Regions from separate parts of the Exiguobacterium sp. s194 genome, predicted to be linked through region 1. Evidence: predicted binding sites of a transcription regulator. Region 1 holds the regulator's gene; each other region holds the start of a gene.
What was found. The regulator Rex, encoded in region 1, represses fermentation and respiration genes when NADH is low (regulators of the CRP and FNR family bind a similar motif). The targets are predictions, from matches to a motif close to TTGTGAAATATTTCACAA.
Positions count from the first base shown of each region.

Region 2: the regulator Rex is predicted to act here: its motif matches at 2,034-2,051, upstream of KNP85_RS08830 (L-lactate dehydrogenase).
Region 3: the regulator Rex is predicted to act here: its motif matches at 1,418-1,435, upstream of cydD (thiol reductant ABC exporter subunit CydD).
Region 4: the regulator Rex is predicted to act here: its motif matches at 1,425-1,442, upstream of ric (iron-sulfur cluster repair di-iron protein).

Region 1 is NZ_JACSLT010000011.1:105,299-108,452, reverse strand. Features, by position in the region: gene KNP85_RS13820 (ABC-F family ATP-binding cassette domain-containing protein) at 1-963, opposite strand, end outside; gene KNP85_RS13815 (redox-sensing transcriptional repressor Rex) at 1,113-1,769, shown strand; gene KNP85_RS13810 (twin-arginine translocase TatA/TatE family subunit) at 1,769-1,987, shown strand; gene tatC (twin-arginine translocase subunit TatC) at 1,990-2,778, shown strand; gene KNP85_RS13800 (YesK family protein) at 2,903-3,154, shown strand, end outside.
Region 2 is NZ_JACSLT010000006.1:68,892-72,045, forward strand. Features, by position in the region: gene KNP85_RS08825 (rhomboid family intramembrane serine protease) at 1-803, opposite strand, end outside; gene KNP85_RS08830 (L-lactate dehydrogenase) at 959-1,915, opposite strand; gene KNP85_RS08835 (DUF92 domain-containing protein) at 2,085-2,855, opposite strand; gene KNP85_RS08840 (5-formyltetrahydrofolate cyclo-ligase) at 2,834-3,154, opposite strand, start outside.
Region 3 is NZ_JACSLT010000009.1:30,320-33,473, forward strand. Features, by position in the region: gene cydD (thiol reductant ABC exporter subunit CydD) at 1-1,389, opposite strand, end outside; gene KNP85_RS11795 (Crp/Fnr family transcriptional regulator) at 1,518-2,204, opposite strand; gene KNP85_RS11800 (glycoside hydrolase family 31 protein) at 2,339-3,154, opposite strand, start outside.
Region 4 is NZ_JACSLT010000003.1:160,932-164,085, forward strand. Features, by position in the region: gene modA (molybdate ABC transporter substrate-binding protein) at 1-550, opposite strand, end outside; gene ric (iron-sulfur cluster repair di-iron protein) at 657-1,364, opposite strand; gene aceA (isocitrate lyase) at 1,513-2,793, opposite strand; gene KNP85_RS04710 (hypothetical protein) at 2,860-3,154, opposite strand, start outside; gene KNP85_RS04715 (malate synthase G) at 3,153-3,154, opposite strand, start outside.

The DNA.
Region 1 (3,154 bases):
CGAGAACGAGAGGACGGCACTACGCTCATCACCGTCCGGCGCTTCCATCCGGTCGACTTTCTCGAGACGCTTGCGGACACTCTGGGCCCGCTTCGTCGTCGTCGCCCGGGCGATGTTGCGCTGGATGAAGTCCTGCATTTTGGCGATCTCTTCTTGTTGCGACTCGAACTGCTTCTTCTCTTGCTCGTAAATGGCAGCCTTCTGTTCAAGGTACTTCGTGTAGTTGCCGACGAAGCGACGGCTGCGGTGGCGGGACAGCTCATAGACGACCGATACGACGCGGTCGAGGAAGTAGCGGTCGTGGGAGACGATGAGGACGGCGCCTTTATAGCCGCTCAAATACTTCTCGAGCCAGCCGAGTGTCTCGATGTCCAAGTGGTTCGTCGGCTCATCCAAGATGAGCAGGTCCGGACTTTGGAGCAGCATCTTCGCGAGAGCGAGACGTGTCCGCTGTCCGCCGGAGAGCGTATCGATGCGGCGTTCGAAGTCGTCCGGATAGAACCGCATCCCGTGAAGGACAGAGCGGATCGTCGCCTCATATTGATAGCCGCCACGGTCTTTGAACGTATGCTGTTCTTCATCGTAAGACGACAAGAGGCGCTCATAGGCGGCCGGGTCGTTCAAGATGCGCTCAGAACCCATGTCTTGCTCCATGCGGCGCAGCGTCTTTTCTTGTTCAATTAAATCGGTGAAGACAGTCAACATTTCGTTCCACATCGTCTCGTTCGACTCTAACCCTGAGTCTTGGGCGAGATAGCCGATGGTGACATCTTTAGGCTTCATGATGTCGCCCGAGTCATAGTTGTATTCCCCGGCGATGACTTTAAGCAATGTCGACTTGCCGGCACCGTTACGGCCGACAAGGGCGACACGTTCGCCTTCTTGAATTTCTAGTTTGACGTTCTCTAAAATCGGCTCGACGCCGAATGATTTCGATAAGTTATTGACTTGCAGTAGGATCAAGTGAAAAAACCCCTTTCTCTCTATTTAGTATACTTTATTTCTTCCCCATTTCAGGTATATTCATTGAGTGGTCATGTGAATTCGTTTACAATCAAGGTGTATGAAATTAGATTCGTTTGAAACGCGTCGTAAAAAGGAGGCTCTTTCCGTTGAGTCAAAACGAACCAAAGATTCCGCAAGCGACAGCCAAACGGTTGCCACTATACTATCGGTTTATCCAAAGCCTACATTCATCAGGAAAACAGCGTGTCTCTTCTGCTGAACTGAGCGAGGCGGTCAAGGTCGATTCGGCCACGATCCGTCGCGATTTTTCGTACTTCGGTGCGCTCGGGAAAAAGGGATATGGCTATAACGTACAGTATCTGTTAGACTTTTTCCGTAAGACACTGAATCAGGACGAGATTACGAACGTCGCCTTAGTCGGGGTTGGTCATCTTGGGACAGCTTTCGTCAACTATAACTTCCTTAAAAACAATAACACACATATCGTCGTCGGGTTCGACGCAGACGAGACAAAAGTCGGCACGACGATGTCCGGTGTCCCGATTCATCACGTCGATGAGATGGAACAGATCATGAAACAAAACAAGATTGACGTCGCCATTCTCACGGTGCCGTCTGCCTATGCGCAACCGGTCGCGGACGACTTGGTCCGCTTCGGCATCAAAGGTATCTTGAACTTCACACCGGCCAGACTTACTGTGCCGGACACGGTCCGCGTCCATCACATCGACTTGTCGATCGAACTCCAGTCGCTCATTTACTTTATGCAACACTATCCATCTGCTGAGGGGGTCCATCAATAATGGAATTACTATCATCGTTGCTCGTCGTCGGTATTCCTGGGGGAGCAAGTATCTTCATTATCGCCATCGTCGCGCTCATCATCTTCGGGCCGAAGAAATTGCCTGAATTCGGACGCGCCGCCGGTCAAACGCTCCGAGAGTTCAAAAATGCCACGAACGGCATGATGAACGAACATGACGAGAAAGATAAGAAAGAACTTGAGAAGAAAGAGCAGTAATCATGAATCATCAACCTGATCAAGAACGGGCACTGTCCGATCACTTGACAGAGCTGCGGAGACGACTGATGCTGTCGGCATTTGTCGTCTTTGCCTTCTTTCTAATCGCTTTGCCGAGTGTCAAATATGTGCTCGCCTATCTGCAGGCGGACCTCGTCGAACGAGGGCTCGAGCTGAACGCCTTTGGGGTCGCGGACCCGCTCATGATTTACTTGAACTTGGCGCTCGTCATCGGGCTCGTCGCGTCCGGTCCGTTTCTACTGTATCAACTGTGGGCGTTCGTCGCACCTGGTCTGCACCCGAACGAGCGGAAAGCGACGCTCGCGTATATCCCGATCATCTTCATCTTGTTCCTGATCGGTCTCGCATTCGCCTACTATTGGTTGTTCCCGCTCGTCCTCGATATCTCGACGGACCTCGGGCAAGACCTCGGTCTGACGCAAATCATCGGGGCGTCGAACTACTTCACGTTCTTGCTGCAACTGACCATTCCATTCGGACTGTTATTCCAGTTGCCGGTCGTGACGATGTTCTTGACGCGCATCGGTGTCGTGACACCGTACTTCCTGTCATCGATTCGGAAATATGCGTACTTCGCCTTGTTCGTCATCGCGGCCTTCATCACGCCGCCGGATTTGACGTCGCACCTCATGGTGTCGCTGCCGCTCTTCTTCTTGTATGAAATCAGCTTGTCGATTTCACGCATCACGTACCGGGGCGTGCTCCGTCGTGAGAAAGAGGCGATGGTGAAAGAGCAAGTCGATTTGATGAAACAAATGAATGAGAAGTAAGCATCGTTCTTTAACGGGACGATGCTTTTTTTGTGATTGGGAATAAATGTTTTTAACAACAAGATAAACACTGGACCCACGTGATACGATGAAACTACTTAAACATCAGTCAGGGGGAGAAGCGATGGCTTGGGAGTACTACGGGGATGAACTCATCATCATCGGCGTGTTGACGACAATTTTGTTGATTGCCGTGCTGAACTTTCTGAAGTCGCGATTCAAGCGGAGACTCGCCTTCTCGTTGACATTGCTCGTCGTGGGGTACGTATCGTGTATCATCGGACTCGTCTTCGTCCGTGGTTGGGACGCGCTGGGCTGGATTTTGATTGGCTTCAGTCTGTATGTAATCGGCCTCCTCACCTATATCGGCGTCGTC
Region 2 (3,154 bases), on a different contig from region 1:
CGCAGTCCGAAATAGAGCAGTGCGCCGACAAGCCCAAACAATGCCCCGGACGCGCCGGCCGAGATGGCTTCGCTGAACGCATACGAGGCGACCGTGGCGATGACACCTGCCAACAGATAAATGGTGGCGAAACGCGTCGACCCGTACATCCGTTCCACGAGCGGGCCGAGTGACCAGAGCGCGAACATGTTGATGGCGAAATGGAACCAACCGATATGAAGGAACATCGGTGTGATCAGACGCCACCATTCTCCTTCGTCGATGAGAGGATTCACTTTCGCACCGAAGCGGATGAGCGTGTTCGGATCGAGCGTCGAGCCGATTGATTCGGCGAACCACATGACGAGGAACGTCACGAACATGAGCGCATAGACGAACTGAGGCTTCCCAAAGGCGAACCGTTGCTTCAGTTCATTTTTCCGTTGTTGGTCGAGGGCGACGGCACGCGGGCGATATGACGTTTCCGTTTCGGCGCACGGCCGCATCTCGAGCTTCACTTTTGCCGCAATCGGGAACGTGAGCGACGACAGACGCTCTTCATCGACGAGCGGGTCACCATAAATGTGGACATGGAGCTTCTCGCGGCCGATTCGGGCCAAGCGAAACGAGTTCATGACCGCCTCGACGTCCAAGGCGACATGGTTCGCCCACGCCTTATCTGTCCGTATGTAGAGGTGATAGACATCCCCCGCTTTCGTGTCGAACAATAAAAGTGCCCGCGACGGCTCTAAGACGCCCTCGATGCGTCCTCCTGCTTCGACGGCACGATATACATCTTCCCAAAAACAAGCTGGTTCTGTCATGTTGGCTCACCTCCTTCTATACTTTCATTCTAAAGGAATTTAGGCAGGACGACAAAATCGAGCATCGCCCCAATCTGCCCCGCTCTTCCGTCGGTCCACAAAAAAACCGTAGTGGCGGGAGCCAACTACGGTCATGACAGAACGAGTAATCGTTCTTATAAGACAGGTTGCATCGTTTTCAATAACACTTCTGCCGAATGATGCATCTTTTGTTTTTCTTCGTCTGACAACTCGATTTCCACGACTTGACGGACTCCTTGGCGGTTGATGATGGCCGGTACACCGATATGGATATCGTTCAAGCCGTATTCACCATCTAAATGTGCGCCGACCGTCAACAACGTGTTCTCGTTACGGAGCACAGCCTTGACGAGACGGAGCAAACCGAGGCCGATGGCGTAGTACGTCGCGCCTTTGCGCTCGATGATGTGGTACGCCGCGTCCCGAACGTTGACGTAGATGTCTTCGAGGTCTTCCCATGTATATTCGTCGTTCTCTTCAAGCAACTGCTCGACCGACTTCCCGTAGATGCGGGCGTTGCTCCAGGCCGCGAATTCCGTGTCTCCGTGCTCACCCATGATGTAGGCGTGGCAGTTGCGTGGATCGACGTTGAAATAGTCACCGAGCATGTAACGGAGACGTGACGTATCGAGTACCGTTCCTGATCCGAACACGCGGTGTTTCGGTAAACCTGAGTATTTCCAAGCCAAATGTGTCATGATGTCGACCGGGTTCGAGGCGATGATGATGATGCCGTCGAATCCAGATGCCATGATGTCCCCAATCATCGATTTCATGATTTTGGCGTTCTTCTCGACGAGGTCGAGGCGAGTTTCACCCGGTTTTTGCGGAGCACCGGCAGTGATGACGACGATATCTGCTGCACCACAGTCCGTATAGTCCCCTGCCCAGACGCGCATCGGTGAAGAAGCGAACGAGACGCCGTGGTTCAAGTCCATCGCTTCGCCTTCCGCCTTCGATTTGTTGATGTCGATAATGACGAGTTCCTCACAAAGACTTGCTGTCGTCAATTGGTACGCAAAGCTGGCACCGACCGCTCCGGCCCCGACGAGCGCGACGCGTGTTACTTTTGCATGATTTAATGTTTCCATATTGATTCTCCACCCTTCGAACAATCTGTTTCATGTTTTTGTTATGTCTGTTACATAAAGATTGTAACATCATTCACAAACACTCACTACTAAGGAAACCGTTTTCACTTTGGCGATATTGTGACAAAATTCACATTCGTTTGAAACATCTACATTTTCTGTACTACCCTCATCGTAACAAGAGGAAACTAATCGTCGCGGCCGCGGCAATCGACAAAAAGTTGACGGCGTCATTGCCGAGAAAACGCCAGCCCGACACATAAGCCGTCGGCTCACGATGATGCATTTTCTTCTCGGTCAACTTGCCGCACACACGGCATCGGTATTTCCTTTGCACCGTGGCCCCTAACAATGTGTCGACGACGCTGCCGCTCAATCCGAGGGCGATCAAGACGAGCGCGAACGTCACATCAATCTCGATAAATGGAAGCGCGGCGAGGATGATGACCGTGGCCCCGACGATCGACATGACCGTACCGAACACGGACACCCCACCACTCGTTCCCGGTTCGACTTCACGGAACGTCCGAATCGAGCGCGGTTTCTGCTTGGCGAGGACGCCGAACTCAGATCCCCACGTATCACTCGTCGCCGCGGCAATCGAGGCGACATAAGCGAATAACCAGGCGTCGTTTGGCGCAAAAATCATTCCAAGCGCCGTTACCATGCCGACGCCCCCGTTGGCGAGCACTTGTACGAAATCACGGGGACCCGATTTCTCAACAATCTCATCGACAGGCGCCTTGTCCCGGGCACGATATTTCGAGGCGAGCGACGATGTCGAGAAGAAGACACCGAGTAAATAGAGCCCGAACCAACCGAAACCGTAGCCGATGACCGTCCCCGTCACGACCGTCAAGACGGCACCGGAGCGGGTCAACGAGCGCAATCGATAGCCGGCAAAGGCCACCAAACAAGTTACAAGGAAGATGGCGAACATAAAATCGTTTCCCTTTCCGTCACGATGAATTCGACAGGAATGTCGTGTGGCTCAATCGGGATCTCATCGAGCAGTTGAACGTCATAGGCCAACGCGATGGTCGTCCCTTTGTACGTGGCGAGGTAGCGATCATAATAGCCGCCTCCCCATCCGATTCGATAGCCGGACCGGTCAAACACGCGGCCGGGGACGATACAGACGTCAATCGAGCGCATCGTCGCTTCAGTCGTCGGCTCCAATATATTCATGACGCCCGGCTCGAGGTCTTCTAGCGAATGAATCTCATGGAACGTGAGTCC
Region 3 (3,154 bases), on a different contig from region 1:
GGTATGAATGCCGTTCGGCAATTGCGCGATGACATCGTTCAATCCGGCTGCATTCGCGGCTTCAAGGATGTTTATCTCGTCGGCCGTTTCCCCGAGGGCGATATTATCGGCGACGGTACCGGCGAACAAATACGGATTTTGTGAGATGTAGCCAATCGTGTCATACCATGACGAATCGGTGTATGTCTCGAGCGGTTCTCCGTCGACGAGGACACGTCCACTGTCCGGTTTCACGAGCCCGGACAACACGTTCAAGACGGTCGTCTTGCCGGACCCGCTCGCCCCGACGAGCGCCACGTGGGCACCGGCAGGAATCACACCGCTTAATGGATGCAGCGTAAAGCGTCCACCTTCATAGGCGAACGAGACGGCGTCGAGCTCGAGGTCGGGTGTCGGGCTCGTCAACGTCCGGTCGCCCCAGGTCAAGCGTTCATCCGGTGCATCGAGCGCCTCGAAAATACGGTCGGCCGCCCCCATGCTGCCTCGTCCGGTGTGGAACGCACCGCCGAGGTCTTTGATGGCCAAATAGTATTCCGGGGCCAAGACGAGAATCAAAAAGCCGGAGAAGAACGTCAAGTTCTCCCAGACGACCATTTGGAGCGCCACTTCGAGTGCGACGACGCCCGTGCTGAGCATCGAGATGAACTCGAGCATGAGACCCGACAGGAACGCCGTCTTCAAGACGACCATCGTCGCGTCGCGGAAATCGAGACTGCTCTTTTCAATCGCTTGCGCCTCACGCTCGGTCCGACCGTATAGTTTGAGCGTCGTTAATCCTTGCAACACGTCCAAGAACTTGCCGGAGAACTGATTCATTTTCTCCATCTGCTGTTCTGACTTCTTCTGGGTCGCAATCCCGATGATGATGAAGAAAATTGGGATGAATGGAGCCGTCACCATCATGATGACGCCTGAAATCCAATGTTGGCTGAAGACGACGACGAGAATGAGTAGTGGAATAATCGACGTTTGAATGACTTGCGGCCAATATTGGCTGAAGTAGGCATCGACTTCGTCGACCGCGTCCATGAACACGCTCACCTTTTTACCGGATTGACCGGATATTGACGTCTCAATCGGATTCGACGTATAGCGGTCGAGCAATTGCAATCGGAGTGTTCGTTTCGCCTTTTCTGACAGGCTCGCTCCAATCCTCCCCGACATATAGCCGAAACCAGCTCGTGTGACGAGCGCGAGGATGAGCCACCCGAGCGTCGGAACGATGCTTTCAAACGATGCATTTTTTAAAAAGACTTGATCGACAATGTCGACAATCAAATAGGCTTGAGCTAAAATCGACAACCCGATCATCACTGCCGCGATGATGAGTCCGACGATATGGCGTTTTTCTGCTAAAGCAAGAGCTTGCAGTCGTTTCACTGCGTTCATCCTTTCTATCAATCAGGAGACTTTTTCTTTGTGAGGATTCTCACTAATTATACCTGATGCACCCTTGCAAGGCGAACGCTGCGCTTCCTCAGACATGCAAAAAACGCCACGTCCCACACGCGGCGCCATCACAGCGACTGTTCAAAATATTCAGGATGACCGATCATCAATTCCCGCGCATCAAATTGAAGCACGTCTTCTTTTCGCAACCGCGACAAGATGTTCGATACGGTCTCTCGTGACGTGCCCGACAAGCGCGAAATCTCAATCGTCGTGAACGGGCAGCGGACACGAACGCCCGTCGCTTCCGCCTCCCCGAGGTCTTCAATCAAGTAATGAATCGTGTTGAGCACCCGGTCGGTCGCACTCGGTGTGATGATGTCCTGGACACGGCGCTCGTGCAAATCGAGAATCCGGTTCATCTGTCCGACGATGTGGAACAACATCGATGCGTTCCGCGAGACGAGTTGTTCGAATCGATCGGTCGGCATATAGATGACCTCGATATCGGTCAACGCCTCGGCTGAATGTTGATAGTACGGTTCCGTCAGCAAGCCGCGATACGGGAACAACTGCTTCGGTTTCAAGTAGTCCGTATATTGATGTGTCGCCGTCTCGTTGCAACGTTCAAGCTTCACATAACCGCTAATCAAGAAATAGACCCGTTCCCGGGGATCGCCCTCTATGAACAAGAGTTGACCTTTCCGATACGTGCGGCAATAGACATGCGGCAACAGCGCCTCGAGCTCTCGTGTGGCACATTTGGCGAACACATCAAGCTGTCTCAAATCGTCCACCGTCCATTTTGGTTTCATGTCGCATCCTCCAATCCATCTCGCCTCTCTTTTAAGTATAAAGCGACCTCTTATTGAAAACGCTTACAAAATCCGACGATTTTCTGACAAAAAAAGAAGGGCATGAACCGCCCCTCTTCGTCACAATAAAGTATTCAGTCGAGCATCAATTCCATGATCGCGTCTTGCAGGTCGCGATCGAGTTCGAGCGCATGTAAATCGAACAGCCATGCTTCGAGTCGCGTCTTCGCCGCCGCTGACCGGTATAACCGGTCTTTTAAATCGTATGAGATTTCCGCACGGTCCAAGAAGCGATACAACCGATCGAGACGATGGTCGTTCGCCGTCACATCGACCGGGAGTTCCACGGTCAGCTCGTCTCTGATCGGTCCGAGCTCGAGGCGAAGCGTCTGTGTCTCCCGTTTGTATTCACCAGACCCGGTCACCCCTCGAAGGAGCAACGTGACATGGCGGTCCACCGGTAACACAGACCGGTCACCTGTCACTTGGATATGAAGACTCCGTTCCTCCCAATCGAGCGTGAACGTCGTCTCGGCGTAGGCTCCCGTCTCATAGCCACGGTCCTTCCCATTGTCTTCATAGAGCGTGAACGTGTTCGAGGCGCCTGGGAAGATGAGCACTTCCAAATCGGCCGGGTTGTCGGTATCGTTTCGACCCGAATGGTGTGGTGCCATCGGGATAATCGCCCCGGCTTTGGCGAACACCGCCTGATCTTCGAGCCCACGGAACATGCGAACCGATTTGTCTCCGCTGTAGCGATGACCCGTGAAGAAGTCGAACCAGTCGCCTTTCGGTAGCCAGACGTTCGTCGCCGCCACGTGGAGCTGTCGATTCATCGGTTCGACGATTGGGGAGACGATGAGTTCACTGCCGAAGTAATACTCATTCGGCACCTCATATGCCGCGTCTTCGTCCGGGTGCTCGTAATACATCGGTAAGACGAGCGGCAA
Region 4 (3,154 bases), on a different contig from region 1:
CGAATCCCGCATTGGCGTCACCTTGTTCGATGAGCGTCAGCACTTGTCTCACGTTTTGGGCGAACATGACTCGCGGCTCCACTTCCTCCCACACATCTTCCCCTTCGAGCGCCACTTTTGCGTAACGACCGGCCGGGACATTGATTGGATCACCGATGACGATGCGAGCACATGTATTTAAGTCGTCCCACGTCTCCGCGCACGGTTTCCCTTTCGGTGTTACGAGCCACAATTCGTTATGCAAGAACATATCCCGCTCTAGAATCGGGATTTGTAATCGGTCGACATCGTCAACGCTCGCGGCTAAAAAGATATCTGCCGGAGACCCGTGATTGATTTGTGCTCGCAAAGCGCCGCTCCCGTTCGTCACGACCCGAACATCAATCCCATCGAATTCCGCTTCAAGTTGTCGCTCGATCTCTTCCAAAGCCGGTCCTAAGCTCGCCGCTGCCAGGATGGTCACAGTGTCCTCCGAATCTGAACTCGACCAGACTTGACTTAGTAATAAGGCGACTGCCATCCCTATGATGACTCCACTCACCCGTTTCATGATTGATCACTCCTTTGCTTCTCTTTTATCGTAGCGATTGCTTCGCCTCCCATCTGTATCAAACGTCACAAAAATACACCCCTACGTCAGTAGAGGTGTGCCCTTATTAAGCGAACGTGCGCGCCCGCGGGAATAAAATGTTGTTCTCGAGATGAATATGTTCGAACGTATCCGATTCGAGCGCTTCTAACCGTTGATAGACAAGACGATACGTCCCACACGCACCTTCAGGCGGCGTATAGTCGTTCGTGATGTGCCGAAGCTCTTTCAAGATGTCACCCGCTGCTGCATGTTCTGACTCGAGCAAAGCCAAAATGTCATCAAGCTCCCGTCTCGTTTCAGCTGTCGGTGCCGTCTCATGACGAAGCAACGTCGGGAAGTCTTCCGTCTCTTCTTTGACGATATGTTGTTCAAGTTCCACTTTCAATTGATTGAACAATTGGTGAATGCGACCGAGGTGCGGATGATTTTGTCCGTGAACCCGGAACACTTTTGTCACATATGGTGTGAGCTGAGGCAATTCGTCCGTCAAAAACTGGTGATGCTTATAAATGATGTGCTCAATCAATTCCGAAGAAGAAGCGGCATCCCAATCGATGCTCTTCTCGTTCATCTCTTGCTTGCGTTGATAGAGCGCATTGACTTCTTCTAAAATATCTTCTGTCGACCGTTTCGATTTGTCAGTCGCTTCAGCGAGTGGTCGGTTGCCACCACAACAAAAATCGATTCGGTTCCGTTTGAAGATGTCTGCTGCTTGCGGGCATTGTTTGACGATTTCAGATACGTGCGTATCGCCCGTGAATGTCTGTGTCATCTGTCATAACCTCCATATTCGTTTTGACATGTTTAGCGTAGCAAGAGTTTGACGACAAAAATGTGAAATACGTCACATTTAGGTGAACGGGATTGCCTCGTTCCAAATTTGGACACAAAACAGCCCCTCATTTTGTGAGGGGCGTCGATTAATGGGAAGGCGTTTCAAACTGCTCTGCCTCTGTCGATCCGGCCAGTGCCGTCGTCGACGACTGGCCTCCAGAAATGACGAGTGACACTTCATCAAAGTACCCGGTCCCGACTTCGCGCTGGTGACGTGTCGCCGTATAGCCATGCTGCTCCGCCGAGAATTCAGCTTGCTGCAACTCGGAATAGGCAGCCATCCCGCGGGCTTTGTATCCGCGTGCGAGTTCGAACATTCCGAAGTTGAGCGAGTGGAAACCAGCGAGCGTGACGAATTGGAACTTGTACCCCATCGCACCAATTTCTTGTTGGAACGTTGCGATTTCCTCGTCTGACAGCTTCTTCTTCCAGTTGAACGAAGGTGAGCAGTTGTAAGCAAGCAGTTTGCCCGGATATTTCGCGTGAATCGCATTTGCGAATTGGCGTGCCTCGTCCAAATCGGGCTCGGAAGTCTCGCACCAGACGAGGTCGGCGTACGGTGCGTAGGCAAGACCACGCGCGATTGCCTGCTCGATGCCTGCCTCGGTGCGGTAAAACCCTTCCGGTGTCCGGTCACCGACGATGAACGGATGGTCGATTGGGTCGATGTCGCTCGTAATCAAATTCGCCGCGTGAGCATCCGTCCGGGCGACGATAATCGTCGACACCCCCATGACGTCTGCCGCGAGCCGAGCGGCAATCAAGTTTTTCACGGCCGTCTGTGTCGGTAGCAACACTTTCCCGCCGAGATGTCCGCACTTCTTCTCTGACGACAATTGATCCTCAAGATGGACACCGGCCGCTCCCGCCTCAATCATCGCCTTCGTCAGTTCGAACACGTTGAGCACACCGCCGAAACCGGCCTCCATGTCAGCGACAATCGGGGCGAACCAATGCGTATCGCCTTTTCCTTCCGCCGTTTGGATATGGTCGGCGCGTTGAAGCGCCTGATTGATCCGTTTGACGACGCTCGGCACCGAATTGGCCGGATACAGGCTTTGATCCGGATACATATGTCCCGACAAGTTCGCGTCGGCGGCAACTTGCCAACCGCTCAAATAGATGGCCTCAAGACCAGCCTTTACTTGCTGGATGGCCTGGTTCCCCGTTAACGCCCCGAGCGCGTGGACGTAGTCCCGCTCGTGGAGTAACTCCCATAACCGTTCCGCTCCTTTTGTCGCGAGCGTATGTTCAATTAACACCGACCCCCGAAGTCGCATCACGTCTTCCACTCCGTATGGACGTTCGACCCCAATAAATCGTTCCGACTGTATCATTTCCTCAACTTGTGCGCGTTGTTCGTTCATACCTATTCCTCCTGTATTATATTAATTTTATATTTAATCATTTGTTATATAACAGATGGTGCATGATTAATCCAAGTATGCGCAGCACTCAAGCGCCGACTTGAAGGATGAGTGTTCCATGCCGCAGCAGCGACAGACGTTCTCTTCATCACGTTCTTCCGGTTTGCGGAACACGACGACTTCTTCGACTGGCTCTCTCATGATTTGGAGCGATCCGTCGGCCCGGTCTAGGACGAGGCGCATCAAATCGTTCCCGTAGACGAACGCCGTGTTCGCGAGCGTCGCTGTCGATTCCCCTGAGATGATTCGACGGACGACCCAACGTTCAATTAACTGTTCGCTTTCGATTTTTTTCGTTGTC